Regions from separate parts of the Paenibacillus sp. P13VS genome, predicted to be linked through region 3. Evidence: a T-box and tRNA genes for the amino acid it is inferred to sense, from the RefSeq annotation. Region 3 holds a T-box; the other regions hold tRNA genes.

Region 1 (5,820 bases), on a different contig from region 3:
TCAATATTCCCGCGAGTCGCTTTGGAATAAGGGCAAAAATCATGAGCTTTGCGAGCCAGATCCTCTGCCTGACTATGATCCACACCCGGCATGCTTACATCCAGCCGGACCGACAACTGGAATCCGTCATCCGCAGGGTCTTTTCCAATGGATACATTACTTGTTACAGTCACATCTTCCAGTTTAACGCCAGCTTTACGTGCCACGTTGGCAAGAGCACTTTCGTAACATGCACCATATCCTGCGGCAAAGAGCTGCTCAGGGTTCGTACCTTCACCGCCGGATCCACCCAGCTCTTTTGGCATTTTCAGATCATGTTTAAGGACTCCATCCGATGAAGTTACCGAACCTGTACGTCCACCTTTGACTGTCGCAGTTGCTGTATATAAAGCTTCCATTAGAATCTCTCCTTTTACACCAATATTTTTGCTGCCTACAATTCAATTTAAACTTCTGGCTCAATTTGAAACGGATTTGGGTTACTTCATCAGCTTCTGCATCTTTGTCATTTTCATGCATCTGGCTTTCATCAGCATAACGCCACCTATGATATACAGGTAAATTTTCTGAAGTTGGGTAATATACTAAGAGCCTGACTCCACCCGCTTCTCATTTTGTCCATCTACATAAAAGTTGCACTAGACAAAAATTATTGAATGAGTACAATGTAAGTAACAACATATATTTTCAGACATATAAAAGTGAATGCCAGGTCTTCATCATACGGAGCATCAATACGATTATTATTAAGAAGTCAGGTGAACATTTATGAGTAAAAAAAATCCATTCAGCTCTCCTTCGGCTGAACAATTGGCCGCAGCAGGCATGGCTCCCTCCCTCGGGGAAGCACACAGCTCCATGAAGGTTCCGAAAAACGTGGCCTGGTGGAAAAAATTCCTCGCCTTTGTCGGCCCAGGTTATCTGGTCGCTGTCGGCTATATGGACCCGGGTAACTGGGCAACAGATATTGCCGGGGGTTCCCAGTTCGGTTATACGCTATTATCCGTTATTTTAATCTCTAACCTTATGGCCGTCGTATTACAGTCACTTGCAGGCAAGCTTGGTATTGTAACTGGACGGGATCTGGCTCAAGCCTGCCGTGAAAGGTTCAGTATGCCAGTTGTCATTATGCTCTGGGTCTTGTGTGAATTGGCCATTGCTGCTACAGATTTGGCTGAGGTCATCGGTTCAGCCATCGCACTGAAGCTTCTATTCAACATTCCGATGTTATACGGCGTCATTATTACGGCTGTGGATGTTCTGATTATCCTTTTGCTGCAAAATAAAGGCTTCCGCGCGCTGGAAACACTGGTCATTGTACTGATGGCAACCATCGCCCTCTGCTTCGGGATTGATCTGTTTCTTGCCAAACCGGATATGGGCGGAGTGCTTACCGGCTTTGTTCCAAGTGCCGAGATACTAACGAATCCAGCGATGCTGTATATCGCCATCGGAATCATCGGAGCAACGGTTATGCCGCACAATCTGTACTTGCATTCGTCCATCGTGCAGACCCGGCAGATCGAACAGACAACTCAAGGGAAAAGAGAAGCCATTCGATACTCCACTATGGATTCAACGATCGCTTTGACCCTGGCCCTGTTTATCAACGCTGCCATACTCATTGTGTCAGCCGCTGTATTTCACAGCGCAGGCATGACACAGGTCGCTGAGATTGCAGATGCTTATCACTTGCTCACACCTCTGCTGGGCACAACCATTGCAAGTATCCTGTTTGGTGTCGCTCTGCTGGCCTCAGGTCAGAACTCTACGCTTACAGGTACACTGTCCGGACAGATTGTCATGGAAGGTTTCCTGAACATTCGGATTCCGGCTTGGCTCCGCCGGCTCGTGACCCGATTAATTGCGATCATCCCTGCCGTTATCGTGACGGCTATCGCCGGCGAACATGGAACGGAAGAGCTGCTGATTTTGAGCCAGGTAATTCTATCCTTGCAGCTGCCTTTTGCCGTTATTCCACTTGTGATGTTTACGAGTGACAAAAAAAGCATGGGCGCATTCGCCAATAAACTGTGGCTCAAAGTCGTCTCCTGGATCATCGCTGCCGTAATTGTGGTTCTGAACGTTTATCTGATCTTCCAGACCATCATGCTGTTTTAATCTATATATACGCTAAAACCGTCTCCCTCTTACCAGAGATTCATTAAAAAAGGCTGATCCCTCATCAAGAATATACTTGAAGGGATCAGCCTTTTAGCTTTGCCGTACACTTGCCTTGTCCTTTATTTAATGACGCGAAAGTCATCTTTTTTTATTTTATCCATTAACCCTCAGAAGGCACAAGCAGTGGAATAAGCTGCTCCAAGGATTCGATGGTCCAGTCTGCACGCTCTTGGCCCTCCAGCTCAGGCTGAAACCGTCCATAGCCCTGCAAAATCCGAATCGTCAACAACCCCAGCTTCTTGGCAGGAATGATATCGTTATCAATCCGATCCCCAATCATGACTGCTTCCTCGGGTTCACATCCCGCCTGCTTCAAAGCCACAGCATAGAGTTCCGGATCCGGCTTCGATACGCCTTCTTCTGCCGAGCATGCCAGTACATCCACGTACCTCCGCAGACCGTAGCTCTCCAGGCGCTCAGCTGTCCCTGGACTCTGATTGGCAATGATGCCAATTCGATAATGGTATGACAATTCCTTCAACACCGCGTCAGCAGAAGCGAAGGGCTTCTCCAGTTCCTTCCGGAACTTCAACTTCTCCTGGATCTGCTCCCTATGACGTTCATCGCTGATTAGCGTTCGAATGGCTACCCTCATGGGCCACTGCTCATAGTTTCGGTAACAGGAGGCAAATATCTCTCGCACTTCCTCTATTTTCACCGGATACCCAAGCAAGCAGGCTTCTTTTACAAACTGCCCTATAATATCATCTACCGGCTCCCATTCGTCGACCAGCGTATCTCCTACATCAAAGAACAACCATTTTAACCCCCGTACATCAGGCACGCCTATTCCTCCTTGTTAGCCACGAACGCAATCTCTATACATCAGCAATGTACACTAATGCTCAAATAAAAAAGAAGACCCACCATCATGCATGAGTCTCCTCAGAATTCCGTTTTTCCACAAGTTCAATTATAACAGGCACCTTACACCGGATCAATCGGCAGCTATCACATTAACCATTAAGCAAGAAGCCAACTTCTCCATTAAGAGAATACACAATGCGGTCAGCTCCCATCCCGCGGTAAATGCCTTTGGGGTGACTCTGTTCCGTAATTACACATAGTGATTTGGAAGTCCAGGAACGGCAGATCTGCAGATAGCGGCAGGTCAGGTTCAAACTGTTCTCGAAAATAAAAACGTTGCCTACGCTCGACTGCGGCAGAAACCACTTCTGAGCTTCAGCTGTATTCATGCGAATGACGTTCTCCACTCCGATTCTGCGGAGCTTCCGTTCTTCCCCTGCACTGTTGGTCAGAACGGCAAACGGCATTTTTTTGTACATCAACAGCTTGATAAACTTGCGCCCTGCTTCATTCGGTGCTGTTACTAAAATCATCTCATTATCCATCATTCGTTCCTCCCTTGGCGTGAAAAGACAACAAAAAAGAAGCGTGGGGGACCAAGGCCTCCCGAACGCTTCTTGAATAACCCATGACGAAAACGCCATGAATATGCGTACGGCTTGTTGCCTCTCCCTTTAACGCTTACGAGGTTAGCTGACGGATTCGGGCGCGAGAGTCGCCCTATTTCCGGCTTGCACCGAAAAATTCACCCCATGGATTAGCTGCAATGACAGCCATTCCGATTGGTTCCCCCGTTTCCCACCCATGAATGAATGGAAACTCAGCGATTAAAACATCGTTCCTGTTTCATATATTGACCAGAGCGATATTATCGTTTGTTTCGTTGTTCATGTTAAGTTTAATTGAATTAGAAATTACGATATGAATCATACACCCGCGACATGTTAGTGTAAAGTACGGTCAGATCACCGAATGGACGAATTTAAGGCATTACATATCAATGATATCGCTTACAACCTATCCATTCTCCATCCATCTCTGTGAAGCTCGCTAATTCTCGTTCTTATGAAAAACGGTTGTAATTTTAGATATATGTAAGTCAACATAGGAATTTAGTCAATTAGTTTTGCATTATCTAATTGTAAGCAATATAATATAACTATAGGAATCATTAACCCATTATACGATATGGAGGCGACTGATCATGTCCGTTTATGACTACAAAGTCAATACCCTTCGGGGCCAGGAAGTCGAGATGTCCGATTATCGCAACAAGGTGCTGCTGATTGTTAATACGGCGAGCAAATGTGGTCTGACCCCGCAATTTGAAGGCTTACAGGAACTTTATAACAAATTCAAAGACCGACAGTTTGAAGTACTGGGCTTCCCAAGCAACCAATTCGCTCAGGAAAAAGGATCTTCCGACGATATTGCAGAGTTCTGCCAGATGAATTACGGTGTAAGCTTCCCTATGTTTGAGAAAATTGATGTCAATGGCTCAAGCGCTCATCCTCTATTCCAGCACCTGACAACAGAGGCACCGGGACTGCTCGGATCCAAAGCCATCAAGTGGAACTTTACCAAATTCCTCGTTGATCAGAACGGACGCGTTGTGAAGCGTTATGCTCCAAAAACAACTCCTGACCAAATTGAGGCTGATATTGAGAAACTTCTGAAATAGATCAACATGGAGAGGCCATCATCAACAGGGAACCAGAGAAAGACCGGTTCTGTGTGAATGGTCTTTCTTTATGTTGTTCCAAACGCAAAAAAGAGGCTTTCCATATTCGGAAAACCTCTTCTTGTCGTACAATATGATGCGGTCGAGAGGACTCGAACCTCCACGGGCATACGCCCACTACCCCCTCAAGATAGCGTGTCTGCCATTCCACCACGACCGCATGTCGTAAATAATCGGCAACAAAATTGATTATACAGGATCACATTATAAAAGTAAAGCACTTTTATTAAAACTACTTTTGCACCTGTGTTTTTCCTCCAAATATCGGTTTTTATCGTCATGATCTTTTAACTGCTGCATACATTAAATTTCAAATCTTTTATATATCTTCATTTTTAATTGTAGCTCTCCATAAGAAAACATATCATATACATAACATTAATTTTATGTGTTTAAACTATTTTCAGTCACATAATGTAACATTTAAATATAATTAAAACTTAAAAACAAGAAACCATTGACAGAATACGGATATTTATGTGATTATATATATCATATAATTCGGATCTTAAACATAAAAGCTTTCGTAAATCAATATTAATGTTATATAATATAACATTTTACGAACATAGGAGGCGAAAGACCGTGAACCGTAGGAATAAGCTGCTCGATTATGTCAAACTGCTTGATTCCTCCATTCATGTCGGAGGTTTTACCCATTCATTTGGTATGGATGTACACATTGCTGAAGGCAGCATCCGAAATGCCGATGATCTGGAGTCCTTCATGCGCTGCCAGCTGCATCCCAGTATCGTTCGACTTGAGGGCATGGCGATTAAAGGTATCTACAGCGCAACAGATCATAATGACACATGGCGAACAGCACTCATTGACAAGTTGGTTCACGTTCAGCGGACTCCTTCTGATCAAAGGGAGCAAGCTGCTGCCATGGGTAAAAGACTGATCAAGCTGGCCCGGGCTCTCCACCCCTGGATTGAATTCAGTCAGCTCGAACACACCCTTGCCAAATACGAGTCTGTAGGCTGCCTCTCTACTGTTCACGCCTGGATTAACCACTACCTCGATATCCCCGTCGAGGAAGCGGTAATGGGTTACTTGCACTCAGCCATGAATGCATGCATAACCGA
Region 2 (5,820 bases), on a different contig from region 3:
CGGGATATTTTTCGAATGACATAACAGTCCAATACAGTCACGTGAGACCTAAATGACTCTTCATTTAGGTCTCTTTTTGTAAATTATTTTGAAACATAGGAGCCATAGACATGATTAGTGATGCAGAATTAGATGCACTGCGCTTATCGGGTGAAAAAGTAAGAGTGGTACGGGATGGTCTGGAGTCCAACGATGTAACAGGGATTGTCGTTGCTTGGGATGGGGAACAGGTGCTTATCCGTCGCCAGAACAGACGTGTGGTCAAGCTGGACCGCAGTTATCGCTATCAGCTCTTTAGTGAACCACGCCAAAGTCCGGCTGAATGAATAGAGCCGCTCTGGAGTCGGAATGCATGGAATTACCATGGATGGTTTGGCATAATTCCGCCACTCGGGAGAGAAGATAGATACAGCGAGAATTCGTAAACTTATCAGCCGAGAGGATGTGCGGGTAGCCATGACATTGATGAATGATAAGGTACATGCCTACAAGGATCAGATTGGAGAATTAAGCGATGTGTTGCCTGGCGTAGTCAAAGCGTATCACGATTTTACAGGTGAATGCTTTCAGTCAGGTGCCATCGACGCCAAAACCAAGCAGCGGATTGCCCTCGGCATCGGATTGTTTGCCAATAACGAAGTATGTACGTTTTACCACGTAGAAGAGGCCCGTGCGAAGGGCGCAACCGATCAGGAGATTATGGAGACGGTTGCGGTAGCTGGAGCGGTAGGCGGCGGTCACGCGCTGTCTCAAGGCGCAATGCGTGTGCAAAAAGCGTTGCACTAAGGTTTTTCCTGCAAGTGAGTCTGAATAACCAGACAGCAAAACAGGCTCTGGATCATTCCAGAGCCTGTTTCTTGTGCAACTTATATTTTTCCAAGCATCTTGTTATACATAAATTGTCCGGTCACCCGGCGCGCTGTTACATAGCGGTCACTGAAGTATGGATTCGACATTTTGGTGATGCTGACACCTTTACTGCTGGAAGCATGAGCGAATTGCCCGCCTCCGATGTATACGCCTGTATGCGAAATGCCGCTGCCTGAAGTGTTGAAGAATACCAGATCACCTGTGCGGATATTGGCTTTGGATACCGGAGTACCCGCCTTGGCTTGCTGCTGTGAAGTACGTGGCAATTCAATGCTATATTTTTGGAAAATATATCTCATAAATCCAGAGCAATCAAACCCGGCCAGCGTCGTGCCGCCCCACTTGTAAGGTATTCCAGTCATGTTGTTAACGACGGTGTTGATACTGCTCGCCTCAGTGCTTGCTGCACCAGATGTAAATAGAACGGCTGCGCCAAAAATAGAAATGATCAGTTTTTTCAAAATCAATGTTCTCCCTTCGATGCCTACGGAGTTAGCTAAGGGTTCGGTAGAAGGTTCCCTATATTTCCTATGTATAAGAATAATTCACCCAAAATGGTTCCCCCGTTTTCAAACATGAAACTCGGCAAATGAATAATTAATATTTTGTAACCTTTTGAAACTATATTGCATAAATGCGTAATTGTCAAACCTTTCTTCCTTCTGCAATGTTAACGGAATTCAAGACTTTTTGTGGAAAGTAGTAGTTCTCCATGTTTATTTATGATGACAAAAACGTAATTTGTGTTTCATCAGCGCAAAAATTGGACAAATAAGTAAATTGGAGTAGTAGAAGAGAGCGTGATTCATTTTTAGCAGGGAAAGTCAGTTCTCAAGTAGATTTTATACCTTTTAGTCATCTTAGTTTTATACTAAATCATTTAAGTGTTGACACACGGAATTTCACATGATATATTATTTCTTGTCGCCGCGATAGATTATCTCGGAGATATGCCATATGCGGTCGTGGCGGAATTGGCAGACGCGCACGGTTCAGGTCCGTGTGGGCTAACCCCCCGTGGAGGTTCGAGTCCTCTCGACCGCATCATAAGAAGAAAAGGTTTCTCGTTAGGCTAACGCCTGCGGGAGACCTTTTTTTATGTCTTTTTACTTGACCATAAGACCATAACTACGATACACACATCGTTACTTAAACAACGTCCTCCGAATCGATCTGATGGCAGCAGTTTACTTGCAAAATCTCCGGTGTAAGGGGGAGAAATGCCTGTTCTATGGCTGTGGTACCCCCGCTTTCATGGTGAAATGTACGCAAAATTCCGAATTGTACCTACCCTGAGCATAATACATCCACTATTCTTTTCACGTAAGGTAAGCGCTATCATTATGGATTTGAATTCACTATTTCAGAGGGGGTAGGGATGATTTGAAGCGAATGGGTAAACGGATGGCGATGGTTTTTCTGGTGTTCATCTTTGCGGCAGTTCAGTTTGGATTTACAGGGACTAAAGGTCGTGTGGTTGAAGGGGCTGCAGAGACAACATTAGCTGAGAAACCTTACATGGGCTGGAGCAGTTACAGTATGCAGGTGTATGACCCTTCCGTAAAATGGACATCAGCGGAGAGCATCAAGAAGCAATCGGATGCCATGCGCGAGAAGTTACAGGCTCATGGCTATGAATATATCAATATTGATGCGGGATGGAACGGAGATAATGATGAATACGGAAGACCGATTCCTAACCAAGAACTGTATCCAAACGGATTCCAGGAGGTTATCGACTATGTTCATAACAATGGTCAGAAGATCGGGATCTATCTGATTCCCGGATTGTCCATTGATGCATACAATAAAAACCTCGAGATTTACGGGACGGGCGGAGCTTGCCGAATGCAGGATATTGCTTATCAGCCACTTACCGTGATGGATGCTTGGAATGCGTATACCTACAAGATTGATTTTTCGAATCCATGTGCTCAGAAATACATCGATTCCATTGCAGATCTTCTGGGCGAGTGGGGCATTAACTTTGTCAAATTCGACAGCGTGACTCCAGGATCAGGCATTAACAATCTGAGCCGGGATGCACGAGGCGATGTGGAGGCTTGGTCCAAAGCTTTGGCAAGGCATAATATCTGGTTCGAGCTTTCATGGGCACTGGACCATAACTACGTGGATTTCTGGAAAAAGCACGCTAATGGCTGGCGTATCGATTGGGACGTCGAAGCATACGACAGCAATGTGGGATTGACGCAGTGGGCTAATATTGCTCGATTGTTTCCAATCGCTGCGCTTTGGTGGCGTGATGCAGGACCTGGCGGGTGGAATGATTTTGACTCGCTAAACGTGGGCAATGGTTCCATGGATGGGCTCACCAAGGATGAACGGAAGACAGCCATGACATTCTGGGCGATCTCGTCTGCACCGTTGTATACAGGGAATGACATGACCAGGCTGGACAGCTATGGACTTGAACTTCTTACCAATGATGAAGTGATCGCTGTCAATCAGGCTGGACGTCCGGCTCATCCGGTATCGATGGATACTCAGCAGCAGGTATGGTACGCCAATAACGGAGATGGAACGTACAGTGTGGCTCTCTTTAATCTGGGCAACCGGAGTACTGAGGTCAAGGTCAATTGGAGCGATATCGGTCTGGAAGGACCTGCATCGGTCCGTGACCTGTGGAGCCATTCCGAACTGGGTACGTTTAACGAGGGATTTAGCAGTGGTTTATTGGAACCTCATGCTTCCCGCATGCTGAAAGTCAAGGCGCTGAGCGGAACATCGACGGTGAATGACGATGATACAGGCATGCGGTATACCGGAGATTGGAAGCGAAATGGAGGCAAGGAACAATTAGAGGGTTCACAGGACCTGACGATAGCGATTCAGGATTCCACAGGCAATGATAGAACGATTGCTGATCCAGCGAGCGATTCCAATGTAGCAGATGAACCGACTGCTGTACCAGCCGTTTCAGGAGACGATACCACGGTTACCGAGGTGGTCTACGTTAACGATGACGACAGTGAGATACGGTACACAGGTTCATGGAATGCGAATACTGGCAGGGGTTTCGGTGACTTCAATGACGATGTGCATTATACGGAAAAAGACGGCGATTATTTTGAATATACGTTTACAGGTACAGGCATCGAGCTGCTGACAGAGAAGCATCAAGAGCAGGGGGACATGAGCATTATTCTCGATAATGGTGAGGCAGAACGGATAAGCGCTTATACCGATGGAGAAAGGGAAGCCCAGCAGGTGCTGTTCAGCAAAACAGATTTGCCAAGTGGAACACATACCCTGAAGGTTGTTAAGGCATCGGGCCAATACATGCTTCTGGATGCACTCAAGGTAACCAGGGAAAAAGAATCTGATAGGCAGAACAGTGGAATCAGCCCAACCGCTGCAGACTTTGATAAGGCAGTGGATCAGCAAGCGGATGTGAAAATCACGTTAAACCTGAACGGTAATACGTTAACTGGTGTGGAATACAACGGGGACGATCTCGGCGAAGATGACTACGATGTCCTTGACAATACGTTAACGATCAAGAAACAATACCTCACTCAGCTGCCCGTGGGCACAACGAAGTTTAACGTGGTATTTAGCGCGGGGGATCCGCAGACGCTCACGATTAAGGTTATTGACACCTCCGGAATCCGATTCTCGATGATTAACAATGACGATCCCGCGATCAAGTATAGCGGAAACTGGTCACGCAGCACGGGAAGAGGATTTGGCGACTATAAGGATGATGTGCATTACGCCGAGCAGAACGGCGATTATTTTGAGTATGAATTCAGAGGAACGGGTATTCAGTTTTTTACGGAAGTGGATCCGTCCCAGGGCGACATGGATATTTACGTGGATGGTGAGTTTAAGGAAACGGTAAGTGCTTACCGTGACGGACGTTTGGCGCAGCAAAAGGTCTATAGTGTCTCAGGGCTGCCAGATGGGCTGCACACGCTTAAAGCCGTGAAAAAGTCAGGGCGGTTCATGCTGCTTGACTTCCTCAAGGTGGAGATTCCCAATATCATTCAGCCGGTGAGTGCTGTTTTTGACAAAGCTGAATCTGCTCAAGCCGATATTGAAGTGACACTTTTGCAGGAACCGGAAAGTTTCAAGAAGATTATGAATGGCTCACTTGAGCTGGTTAAGGGAACTGATTATGAGGTAACAGGGGATAAGGTGACGCTTAGAAAATCCTACCTTGCTGCGCAGCCTCTCGGCACGTTGAACCTCCGTTTTATTTTTGGCGGCGATTATCTCAATGATGTTCATTATTCAGCGGTAAACGGTGATTCCTTTGAGTATGTCTTCAAAGGTACCGGCATCCGTATGATTACTCCGACTGGGCCGCAGCAGGGTGAGGTGGAGATCTACATTGACGGAAATCTGGTGCAAACCGTAGATACGTACAGTGAGGGACGTAAAAATAGACAGGAAATCTACAGCATAACAGGCCTGACGAGTGGTGTGCATACGCTGAAGGCTGTCAAAAAGTCTGGTGAGCTCATGCTCACGGATCAACTGAAATTTACGATAGCTGCTGGGGACAGCGGGCCAACAAATCCAACAAACCCAACAAATCCGAGCAATCCATCAGGACCTTCTAATCCAGGGGGACCGTCATCTCCTGTTGTACAGCCTCCAGTTACTCCGGCTCCGGAAACAGAATCGGGAGAGGAATCCTCCGGGAATACGGAGACGACTCGGCATACGGCGTACATTAACGGTTATAAGGACGGATTGTTTAGACCAAATAACAAGATCACTCGCGCAGAGATGGCAATCATACTCGCCAAAGTCGTTGAAAAAGATGCTGCATCAGCAGATGTGACGTTCAGTGATGTGAGTTCTTCCCATTGGGCTGCAGCAGCTATCGACAAGGTTGCAAAAATGGGATTGATGCAAGGCTACAAGGATGGCACATTTAAACCGAATCAGTCCTTGACCCGTGCAGAGATGGCGAGTTTGGTT
Region 3 (5,820 bases):
TCTTTGTCGTTGTGTGGATCGATAAAGCGCAGATAGTACCAGCAGCTTCCCGCCCATTGTGGCATCGTATTGGTCTCGCGGCGGGCTTTCATTCCCGTTTCCGGGTCCACCGTATTTACCCACTCCGTTACGTTCGCCAGTGGAGACTCCCCAGTACCTGAAGGTTTGATCTGGTCGATATCCGGCAGCAGCAAAGGAAGTTGATCTTCCGGTACCGTCTTCATTGTTCCATCTTCCAGGTGCAGAATTGGAATCGGCTCACCCCAGTAACGCTGGCGACTGAACAACCAATCGCGCAGGCGATACGTTGTTTTCCCTTGCCCCTTACCATTCTCTTCCAACCATGCGATCATTTTCGCAATCGCTTCTTCGTTATTCAGTCCGTTCAGGAAGTCGGAGTTCACATGCGGTCCGTCACCAGCATATGCCTCTTGTGTTACGTCCCCACCCTGGATAACTTCAATGATGTCCAGACCGAACTGCTTCGCAAATTCCCAGTCCCGTCCATCATGACCCGGAACTGCCATAACCGCTCCTGTACCGTATCCAGCGAGCACATAATCCGCAATCCAGATAGGCAGCTTTGCACCATTAACCGGATTGATCGCATAGGCACCAGTGAATACGCCGGTTTTTTCTTTGGCCAGATCCGTACGTTCCAGATCACTCTTGCGAGCGGCCTGCTCCTGGTAAGCCTTAATGGCTTCACGCTGTTCCGCTGTCGTAATTGCATCGACCAATTCATGCTCAGGAGCAAGAACGGCAAAGCTTGCACCGAACAGAGTATCCGCACGTGTTGTAAACACTTTAATAACTTCTTCACTGCCCTCAATGGCAAATACAACCTCTGCACCTGTGGATTTGCCAATCCAGTTGCGCTGCATATCCTTGATGCTCTCGGACCAATCCAGCTCTTCCAGATCTTCCAGCAAGCGCTCTGCATATTCCGTGATTTTCAGTACCCATTGACGCATCGGTTTGCGTACAACCGGATGACCACCGCGCTCACTTTTGCCGTCAATAACCTCTTCGTTAGCCAGTACCGTACCCAGCGCTTCACACCAGTTAACCGGCACTTCATCTACGTATGCCAAGCCTTTATTGTACAGCTGGATGAAGATCCATTGTGTCCATTTATAGTATTCAGGGTCTGTTGTGCTGATCTCACGATCCCAGTCGTAAGAGAAACCAAGAGACTTGATTTGACGACGGAAATTGTCGATGTTGCGGAATGTAATTTCCCGTGGGTGCTCGCCCGTGTCCAGAGCGTGCTGCTCAGCAGGCAAACCGAAAGCATCCCAGCCCATTGGATGAAGCACATTATAACCACGCATACGTTTGTAACGGGAAACGATGTCCGTTGCCGTATACCCTTCCGGGTGACCTACGTGCAGACCTGAACCGGATGGATAGGGGAACATGTCGAGTGCATAAAACTTCGGTTTACCCGGGTCTTCACCTGTTTTAAACGTTTTGTTCTCATCCCAATACTGCTGCCAACTTTTCTCCATTACCTGCGGCTGATAGCCGTGCTTCGGCTGGTGATTTTCACTCATCTATTGTTCCTCCTCTTGGTTATTCACTTTTATTGCAACAAAAAAACCTCAGCATCCATAGCGTTTGCAGCGCTAGGGACGAGAGGTTGAATTCCCGTGGTACCACCCTAGTTAGCGGACGAACGTGCTTCGTCATCCACTCCCTTTGGACCTGTAACGGCGGTTAACCGATGCGGATTTCCATTCCTGAACGAAATGCCAGACATTCAAGCACAGGATGGTGTAATCACCGCATTTCTCCAAGGCGAGTTCGTGAAATACTGTCAATCGGCTTGCACCAACCGCCGACTCTCTGTCATGTACAGGACTCACTACTGTTCCTTATCATCGAAATATGTATACAATATCGGGACCATTATATAAAAAAGCACGACTAAAGTCAATATTGCTTGGTTTGTTGCTATAAATAATGCAGTTCTTCCCCATTCGGGCTAGGACATTCGAAATCGCTCGATTCCTTCTTCCAAGTTATGAATTGCCCACTGAATGTGTTCCTGGTTATCATATTGACGATATTCGCATTCAATCCACAGGATCAGATCGAAATACAGATCGTACAAGCTTCTTCGTTTTCGTTCACTCTCCGTTGTGATGGCCCTACCGTAACCTTTCACAAACCCTTTTGTATAATTAAAATGACTGAAGTAGTGCTCCATCAGGGGATCCGCCCATAGGCAGCGCTCAAAATCAATAATGGCTGTAATCCGCCCCTGTTCCACAAATACATTGCCATCCCACAGATCCCAGTGAATGAGTACCGGCTCGTTGACATCGCTCAGCACATCCGATTTCTCCCTAATCAATTGGGCAAGCTCATCATAATCCATAGGAAGTTTTACGCCAGCCTCTCTTCCGTCGGTCAGCAGATCATCCATCAGACTCAAAAATGCTTCCTTCCAGGTGTTATACTTTGGTTTCTTTTCTGAAAAATAGCCAAACTTTTCACCTCTGATCTCGTTGATCCGGCGATTGAATGCACCAAGCTGCTCTTCAATCTCTGCCTGCTCTGCTGCACTATACTGATCTTTGACCTTGTTGTAAGGCGTGCCAGACATATATTCCATCATAAAATACTCCGCCGGAGCAAGACTGCATGTGGTATCCCACGCCAATACACGGGGGACCGGTACATCTCGAAGCTCTCCCACAAGACGCAGTGCCTGAACTTCTGCCATCAGGAGATCCTGCTCACAACGCAATGGTTTACCAACCTTGGAAGGAGCGATTTTGAGCACCACCTCTTGCCCGTTGCCGAGCGAGATATAATAAGCATGGTTGGCCCATCCGTCAATCATTTCCCTATATTCCAGGATGCCTGTATTAAAATGTTGCTTGGCAATTGCATTCAGCTGTTCTGAAGTCAGCCTTGTTTTGTATGTACTTTCCACTTCTGCACCACCTTTTTTTATAAATACGAATTCTATTCATCAAGATCGGGTAAGCGTTTTCCACGTTTTCCACCTTCGTCCATTATGGCTCTCTTCACTGGTGCTGGCAATGCATTTCATCATAAAAACAGGAAAAAACCGCCCTCACTGTTGCAAGGACGGTTCCCTATCTGCAATTCTATTTCACCGCGACGTAAAATAGCCGCTGCGCGCCTTCCCCAGCTTCTTTCCATGTGAAATCAGCATATACACGGACATTCCTGAATCCAGCTTTGGTCAGTTCCAGCTTCATCCAGTCCGGATCGTACGCACGCTGAACGTGAACCTCTTCGAAACGCTGGTACATGTCCCTGCCGCCGTCATCCACCCGGGAGAAAATGCTGAGATGATGCTCAATCTCACACCGTTCACGATCCATGTCGCAGGTCCAGATATAGGATACGGAGCGTTCATCCAGGACAAAAGGCTGCTCTTCTTCATAGCGAATCAAGGTGTCTGGATGGTGTACATCAAACAGGAATGTGCCTTCCGGCTTCAGCATCTCGTAGGTACGCTGGAACGTACGAATAACATCTTCCTTTTCCAGCAAATAATTAATGCAGTCACAGAAGGAGATTACTGAATCCACCGGTTCGGGTACTCTCCAATCCCGCATATCCTGCTGAACCCAGCGGACACTGCCTTCACGATACAATCGATGACCTTGAGGAGTTCCCTCCATTTTGCTTCGCGCCACAGATAACATATCCGCAGACAGATCAATGCCCGTCACTTCAAACCCCGAGTTGACCAGTGGGATCGTAATGGACCCTGTTCCACATCCAAGCTCGGCCACACTCTTCGGCATGCCGTGCTGCTCCCACGCTGTTCTTGCAAACCTTATCCAGTCCGGATAAGGCATATCTTCCATTAATTCATCGTACACATAAGCAAATTTACGGTAAGACATGTCAGGCACCGCACTTTCAATTTCATTTTCCGATTCCAAAAGAAAAAGCAGGGGCGTCCGGAGTTCACCCAGCCTTGCCCTGCCTTCCTTCGTTCCAATATGTCGTTAACGATTACTTGTTTTCATCTGAATCTTTCGGAGCTGACTCCGTCAAATACGTCCAGTTTTCCTTCTGCGTCACCAGTCCGTCTTTCATCAGCTTGCCCAAGGCACGCTTAAAAGCAGACTTGCTGATTCCAAAGCGCTGCTTGATGATATCCGGTGGAGTGGCATCCGAATAAGGCATACCGCCCATAGGGCGCTCTTTCATAAACGCAAGAAGTTTGTCCGCATCTTCGTTACGGCCCACCTCTTTGCGAGGGGACATGGCCAGGTTTACACGCCCGTCTTCACGAACCAGCGTTACCCGACATTTCACCTTTTCACCCAGCCGCAGCATTCTGTTGCGCTCCGATGAATGGATCATGCCGATAGCACCGAAGCCAAGTACTCCGCCTTCTACAAGCACAAAAGTACCCATCTGCAAAGGTTTGTACACCGTAGCTTCCACCCATTCGTTCAACCATGATGTTGGGGCGTGGAACGCCAGAGGAGCAAGCTCACGTTCCCCGGCCAATTTGGCGCGAAGACGTCCCTGCTTGTCATGTTCCATAATAACAAAAACTTCATCGCCCACGTGTGGGCGCAGTTCTTCCAATTCGGGCAATTCACGGATAGGGAGCAGCAGCTGCCGTCCAAGGCCCATCTCAAGGAAACAACCAAGGCGTGGGTGTATATCTGCCACAACCAGTCGGGCCATTTCGCCAAGAGTAAGATATGGTTTTTTCATGGTTGCTGCCAAACGGTCCTCTGTATCAAAGAACAAAAAGACCTCGAGCGTCTCCCCGATTTTGACATCCCGTGTGAGTTCCGTATAGTGAAGCAGTACATCCTCCGATCCTGTCGTCAAAAAGTAGCCAAAAGGCGATACTTCACGATCAACGGGCAGGGAGACGACCGTGCCTGCAATCAAACTCATACCGTTTCCACCACTTTGGCGTCAGACCATAGCCGTTCAATGTTGTAATATTCGCGCTCATCACGATGGAAAATATGCACAACCACGTCGCCCATATCCATCAGCACCCAACGTGCGGAATCCATGCCCTCGATTCCTTTAATGTTAACGCCAGCTGCATGTGCCTGTTTGCGAATTTCGGTTGCAATGGACTGTACCTGTGTATCGGAATTACCGTGACAGATTACGAAGTAGTCTGCAACCAGAGAGATGCCTTTCAGGTCCAGTGCTACAATGTTCGATGCCTTTTTATCGTCAGCGGCGGTTACCGCCATATTCATAAGTTCTTTCGATGATACTGTCATGAACCAACCTCCATATTTTATAAGTGTGCAATCAGATCATTCCGCGACAACATCGTTAGCGGATAAATGACGCGGCGCTGCGAGATCAGCAAGCTGATCGTGGAATCAAAACCGGCAATCAGTCCCTCTTCCAAGCTGCGCTCTGCCTGCTCACGAATGTGATCTACACCTGGGAAATCTCTTCCCGGTTCAATATAGTCAGCAAGACATACAACCTTATCAAGCAGACTCATACCTACACGCCCGGAAGTATGCCAGCGGATTGCGTTAATGATTTCCGGATCATCAACACCATAATCGCGCTGTGCCACAAAAGCACCTACTTCAGAGTGCCAGAGCTGCTTGTCATGCTGTAAAAGTTCTTCGTTTAATCCGTTTTCACGGATGACCGCTTCCATCTCGGATACAGGCCAGTACTTGGCCACGTCATGCAGTATGGCTGCGAGGTCGGCTTTGACCGGATCCGCCCCATACTTCTCTGCCAACTGGACGGCCTTTTCCATTACGCCAAGCGTATGCTTCCAGCGCTTCTCCGGCATCTGACCGGAAACGGCCTTAATTAATT
Region 4 (5,820 bases), on a different contig from region 3:
GAGCGGAGCTCCTGCTGAAGTGAACCCATCAACCGATGCCGCTGTTGGGACAGACAGAAATGGCTTGTTCATTTTGGCACACACAAATCGCACCAGATCATGTATGGTCCCCGATCCCACTGCGATGATGGCCTGAGTCATTTGTTTTACACCAAGCAGTACCTGCACAATCGCAGCCTCATCGGCAATGATATCCCCCGCGCTGTTCTCAGGCATCTGGAATTCATCTGCTATGAGCCCCGCATCCTGCAGGCTTTTTACCACCTCATATCCCGCCACCGGACCTGTCCGGCCATCATATACCACAGTAACCTGGTTATAGCTCTGTTCCAACAGGTACCCCGGCAATCTACGAATTGCACCATGCTCCAAAAAGACCTGCATTTGTACCAGCCGATGATCATGTCCACAGGTACACTGCTGTGCTTCTGCATTCCAAGCTGCAATGCGTTCGTTCATATTCATGTGTTCGTAACCTCCCGTTTCTAAGTTCATGCATATTTGCACTGGAAAAGCCACACAATGAGTATAGGAAAAATTTCAATGATTTTCCTGTTCACACTTTACTTCTTGTACCCGCATTTTGCAAATGTTTTGACAAACTATTTGAAGCAGGTGATCCCATGCAGCTCGGCAAAGATACAGGCTTATCTCTCGGTTTTCTTGCAGGAACGACCCTGGGCAGCGGGATTGCGTTTTTGTTCCAATTGCAGGCGTATGAAGTGGTCGGCAGCGTTTCCTTTTTCGGCATCATTGGTGCCTTGTCCGGACTATGGACAGCGATTTTCTTACGCCAGCGCCGGCGTCAACACTAACAACTGAACCAAGAAGACACCTAATCAAAGCTAGTTTTTAGGCATTTCAATTCGTAGAAAAATAAAAAAAGGTTCGAGAGATTGCAAAAGCAATCTTCGAACCTTTTTCTCTTCGATGCGGTCGAGAGGACTCGAACCTCCACGGGGGGTTAGCCCACACGGACCTGAACCGTGCGCGTCTGCCAATTCCGCCACGACCGCATAATATGTATCTTCTCATCCTTGATGAAAAGCAACCGGTTAATCCATTTCTCGTTTCACCGTAATTAAGAGTATACAGGCTCTGGAAGAAGAATGCAATACTTTTTTTATTATATGAAATAGATAGGACATATGTCCTTTTATAGAAATTAAAAACCTCCTATCGTTAGCACCAGATATCATTGAAGAAGGAGAATGGTTATGACTCAAATGAATCTTTGTTTTATCGGTGCCGGATTTCACGCAACGACCAATATCTACCCTTCTGCTGTAGAAGCAGGGGCTACCATCCAGGCCATCTCCACTCGCAGTATCGAACGTTCTCAAGCCGCTTTGCTGCGATACGGCAGCACAGGATCAGCATATGATAACGCAGCTCTCATGCTGCAAAACGAAGACTGTAACAACGTTGTTGTGGTGGCTCAACCTGAGGATCAAACGTCTCTCGCCTTGCAATGCATCAAGGCAGGCAAGAATGTCTATGTTGACAAACCCCTTGGCTGGACTGCCAGAGAAGCTGCAGAAATTGCTGATGCGGCCGAAAAGGCTGGCGTTGTACTAATGGTAGGATTTATGAAACGCTATGCGCCTATATATATGAAATTAAAGGAACTGATTGATGGTGGTTCAATGGGTAGAACGCGTTCGTTTCAGATGAAATTTACGGTTGACAGTACTCCATTTTGCAAGAACGAAGAACAGTTTATGAAGCTCGCTGCCATTCACATGGTCGATCTGATGCGTTTCCTCTTCGGCGAGGTACAGCACGTGACGGGTACCACAGTCAAGGATGGAGAACATATTAATCAGAGCATCTCCCTGAAATTTGATAATGGTATTGTGGGCAGTGCTTACTTCGCAGGCATGAGTGCATGGTCACGCGAAAGCGAAAGCGTACTGGTTACATTCGATCACGGTTTTGCGTCAGCAGAAGAAATGAATACACTTACCGTCCATCACTCTCGCACTTCGGACAGCCTCCCCTGGAAGGCTCTTGAAGAGCAGGATACGGTCTATACGCCTTCCAACTCTCCCATGTCTGGCGCATACCGTGATCTCTACCTTCGTGGATTTGTAGGTGAGATGGCGCATTTCATGTCATGCTGCCACAATCATTCGCTTCCGCATTCGAGCGGCAAGGATAATGTCGGAACGATGGCCCTGTGTGATACCATCTTGTCTTCACTGGTCTAACAACAAAATCTTGCTGTATACCCTGAATCTTACATCAACCCGTTGTTTCGTATAACGAAACCGGGTTTTTTTACTGTACATTTCACCTTTTCATTCATCCGATATCGAGGGTTTATAATCCGAATCAGACATGGTATGCTTTGAAGAGAACATACACACATTTTAAGTACGTAGTGCTTAAATTGATACTATACACATAGCTGACGGAGGTGCAGATCGATGAAAAAAATCTCAACCGAGACATGTCCCAAACCCTATGGCTGCGCCGTAGAAGTTACACTTAGCGTTATTGGAGGCAAATGGAAAGGAGCCATTCTGTATCACTTGTTTTCGGGTTCCTTACGCTTCAATGAACTCCGAAAGTTATTTCCCGACATTACGCAGCGAATGCTCACCTTGCAATTAAGAGAATTGGAAAGCAGCGGGATTGTACACCGGGAAATCTACCCTCAAGTTCCACCCAAAGTGGAATACTCACTTACGCCATTTGGGGAAACGCTCCGTCCGATCATATTCAGCATGCGGGACTGGGGAGAAACCTATACAAATGAAGTCGTCCAAGCCAAGTCACAGGAAGTATAGTGAACGCAATAAAAGCTGATTCCTTCTCATAAGGGATCAGCTTTTTTATCGTGTATTTCATAGGCGATCTTCCCGGCCTGTTTATGACCTATCTACGGTCTGAATGGTCACGGTACGATTGCGCCCTTCTTCCTTCGCCTGATACAGAGCTGTGTCCGCGAGATGGAACAGCTCCGTCGCTGAAGATGAATGCAGCGGATATTCGGCAACCCCTGCCGATATCGTCACGGAGCGATCAATCGGCATGATACTCTCCTCAACCGTGACACGGATAAATTCGGCAATCTGATAGGCGGTCTCAGCTCCGGTGTGCCGCAGCAGCACGACAAACTCTTCCCCGCCGAAGCGGGAACTCACATCCTGCGGCCGAACAGCCAACCTGATCAGACCTGCAATATGCTTCAGGACCTCGTCTCCAGCGTGATGCCCGAACGTATCGTTAATGGATTTGAAGCGGTCGATATCCAGAACAATAATCGAGAATGGCGTCTGTTCATCAATCCATTGCTGGATGACTTCTTCAAATGTCCTGCGATTCGTCATGCCTGTCAGCACATCCGTTCTGGCATCATAGGTAAGCTGGTCGGTTTGCTTGCGAAAATTCATCAATGCACCCAAAACCGTGCGGGTTAGCAAATCGGCCTCCCTGTTCCAATGTGGTTTCATGGTTGGCAGGTCCACTTTACCCTGATCCACCTGATTAACCAGATCGGCCAGATAGACAAATGGACTCGCCAGTTTCCGCGCTACCCGAATGACAATCAGGGTCAGGAGGAGAAACGGAACGGAAGTATACAGCAATAACATGCGAATATGCTCATTCAACTGATCGTACACCGTCTGAGTTGGAGATACGACCACGACGCCCCAATCGGTAGCAGGCACCTTCTGATACCCGGCAAGCGAATCTATGCCAGCCAGATTTTTATACTGCTCCTTACCTGTTTGATCATTCAGCAGCTTTTGTACAACTTCATTTTTACTGATGTCCTCACCAATTCTTTTGGTGTCTGGATGAAATAGAAGCGTGCCCTTGACATCGACAATAAAAAAATATGAACCATTGCTTGTCCTCAGCTGACTTCCAAAAGAGAGGTTCAGGATATTATTCTCCTGCAGATAGATATTACCGCCAATAGTCCCCTTAAATTGTCCAGCTGCATCGAAGATCGGTTCACTGACAAAAACATTTCTGCGCTTCGTCCTTGGGGTCTGATAGGCTTCGGAAATATAGGGCGCCTTAAGCTCCATCGCTTTTTTGGCTGCCTCAGATGAAACATGCGCCCCGACGGATAAACCCGAATACGGCGACATGCTGCGTATCACACCCTTCTCATCCACAAGGGCTACAGAGTTAAAATAATTGCTGCTGCGTTGGATCAATTCCAGCGTCGAATCCAACTTTTCCGTATCTGAATAGTCCATCTGCGGAAAATAGTCTGCAGCATATTTCAAGCTGCTCTGCATGGACTGAAATAGCGAATCCAGTGTCTGACTCATTTGAGCTGCGCTTGAATAATTAAGAGACAAGGTATTGTCAATGAGAGACTGCTTCTGCGTTGTGTAAGACGAAATAAACATGATTGTTAAGGTCATCAGCACCGAAATGGTGACCAGCCCACTGAGCAAGGCGGGAAGGCTAATTTTTTTGTAGGTTCTCGCTTTTCTTCGCCATCTGGATGCTTTGTTCTTTGCGATCATTAGTGCTTTCCCCCGGATTTTCATGAAAAGGCATATTCTCACTATTCTATACGAAAGTTGTTATGAATGTATTAATTTTGTATGAATATTTTACAGTTTCTTCAATTAAAATTGACAACTCCATGACAAGCTTTATAAATCAGGCGTCTGTCTTCTTCTCCAGAATCAAAGCTCGTCCTCGATGATGTATCCTTCCCCAGGCTCCTGTTCCACAAACCCAGCCATAGATCGCGATTGGAAGTCAATAGGAGCATCGCTTCCCACCAGAATTCGATTCTGTATCTCATCCTGCGTTTCCGTAGGCAGTGCAAATGAACGTGTGTAATCAAACTGGACAGCCATCGTTGCATATATCGCGTTTACAAGTCTGTCATTGCCCGCACGCCCAAATACATTCAACAGTATGCTTCCACCAGACTGCAGCTTGCTTTGAGCCATCGTGAAGAAAGATCTGGAGGTAAACTGCTTCGGCGTTCCTTCTGCGGTAAATGCATCGATAATAATATAATCAAATGTTCCAGGCGGTTCCTGCTGCAGCAGCTCCCGGCCATCTCCCACCATGACTTCACTGCCCTTATACCCAAATAGCGTCTTGCTTAATTCAACCACTTCCTCGTCCAGCTCAGCGATCTTCACCTGGCGGTTTGACAGATAAGTCGAGAGCGTACCAATTCCGTGCCCCACTACAAAAACCTTTTCGTATTCAGGCGTGTTCCGCTCCATGAGATGAACCATTGCCCTTGGGTATTCAAGCAGCATTCGTGAAGGCTCATCGAGATCCATGGCTCCCTGAACAGCCTCGTTCGAAAACTCCAAAACCCGGAAATGTCCCTTTTCCCCATAAAGCCTGGTTGTATCATATACGGTTAACGCATGCTGCTCACTCATATTCCGATATAAAACTCTCACGAGCTGTACTCCTCTCAAGTTCCATCCATTACATGCAAATAAACTATTTTTCATTATAACAATTCTGTATCGCCGTACTCCATAAAAATGAGAAAAAAACCGTTCACGGTTACCCGGAAACGGTTTGGAATGGCTTGAGATAAGCCCACAAATTTTTAAATAGTGACCAACCCGAATGCGGGATTGGGCAGGTTCGCACATTTTTAGGAAAATTCCAACCTGTCTGTACAGTCAGGACCCTATGGCCTCATGCAAAGCTTTGACATATTCCACGCCCAGATTGGAAAGAGAGGTGCTTTTGTGGCTGATCCAGCCCACGTTGATCGATTCCTCGCACTCCAGCGGAACAGGAATGATCTCATTTCCGTTCAAATCAGCGCTGAGAACACCTGTTGAAATGGTATACCCATTCAGACCA

What was found. A T-box is a leader RNA that pairs with one kind of tRNA and senses whether it is charged. The one in region 3 lies ahead of leuS (leucine--tRNA ligase), so its partner is inferred to be a tRNA-Leu.
Region 1: it has a tRNA-Leu gene. The T-box ahead of leuS (leucine--tRNA ligase) is inferred to sense a tRNA for this amino acid. The anticodon was not compared.
Region 2: it has a tRNA-Leu gene. The T-box ahead of leuS (leucine--tRNA ligase) is inferred to sense a tRNA for this amino acid. The anticodon was not compared.
Region 4: it has a tRNA-Leu gene. The T-box ahead of leuS (leucine--tRNA ligase) is inferred to sense a tRNA for this amino acid. The anticodon was not compared.

The regions. Positions count from the first base shown of each region.
Region 1 covers NZ_WYEV01000004.1:232,878-238,697, forward strand. Annotated here, with positions in the region: gene GUA98_RS10865 (organic hydroperoxide resistance protein) at 1-398, opposite strand, end outside; gene GUA98_RS10870 (Nramp family divalent metal transporter) at 826-2,121, shown strand; gene GUA98_RS10875 (HAD family hydrolase) at 2,285-2,968, opposite strand; gene GUA98_RS10880 (hypothetical protein) at 3,141-3,536, opposite strand; cyclic di-AMP (ydaO/yuaA leader) riboswitch at 3,655-3,827, opposite strand; gene GUA98_RS10885 (glutathione peroxidase) at 4,196-4,672, shown strand; tRNA gene GUA98_RS10890 (tRNA-Leu) at 4,810-4,892, opposite strand; gene GUA98_RS10895 (urease accessory protein UreF) at 5,318-5,820, shown strand, end outside.
Region 2 covers NZ_WYEV01000002.1:430,450-436,269, reverse strand. Annotated here, with positions in the region: gene GUA98_RS03005 (hypothetical protein) at 111-326, shown strand; gene GUA98_RS03000 (carboxymuconolactone decarboxylase family protein) at 457-786, shown strand; gene GUA98_RS02995 (C40 family peptidase) at 867-1,331, opposite strand; cyclic di-AMP (ydaO/yuaA leader) riboswitch at 1,337-1,468, opposite strand; tRNA gene GUA98_RS02990 (tRNA-Leu) at 1,830-1,914, shown strand; gene GUA98_RS02985 (X2-like carbohydrate binding domain-containing protein) at 2,263-5,820, shown strand, end outside.
Region 3 covers NZ_WYEV01000006.1:263,992-269,811, forward strand. Annotated here, with positions in the region: gene leuS (leucine--tRNA ligase) at 1-1,556, opposite strand, end outside; T-box leader at 1,628-1,893, opposite strand; gene GUA98_RS17435 (phosphotransferase family protein) at 1,988-2,944, opposite strand; gene GUA98_RS17440 (class I SAM-dependent DNA methyltransferase) at 3,123-3,893, opposite strand; gene GUA98_RS17445 (S1 RNA-binding domain-containing protein) at 4,006-4,911, opposite strand; gene rsfS (ribosome silencing factor) at 4,908-5,255, opposite strand; gene yqeK (bis(5'-nucleosyl)-tetraphosphatase (symmetrical) YqeK) at 5,273-5,820, opposite strand, start outside.
Region 4 covers NZ_WYEV01000002.1:521,296-527,115, forward strand. Annotated here, with positions in the region: gene GUA98_RS03440 (sn-glycerol-1-phosphate dehydrogenase) at 1-465, opposite strand, end outside; gene GUA98_RS03445 (hypothetical protein) at 624-815, shown strand; tRNA gene GUA98_RS03450 (tRNA-Leu) at 932-1,016, opposite strand; gene GUA98_RS03455 (Gfo/Idh/MocA family protein) at 1,218-2,210, shown strand; gene GUA98_RS03460 (winged helix-turn-helix transcriptional regulator) at 2,430-2,792, shown strand; gene GUA98_RS03465 (sensor domain-containing diguanylate cyclase) at 2,874-4,493, opposite strand; gene GUA98_RS03470 (fused MFS/spermidine synthase) at 4,659-5,402, opposite strand; gene GUA98_RS03475 (LysR family transcriptional regulator) at 5,634-5,820, opposite strand, start outside.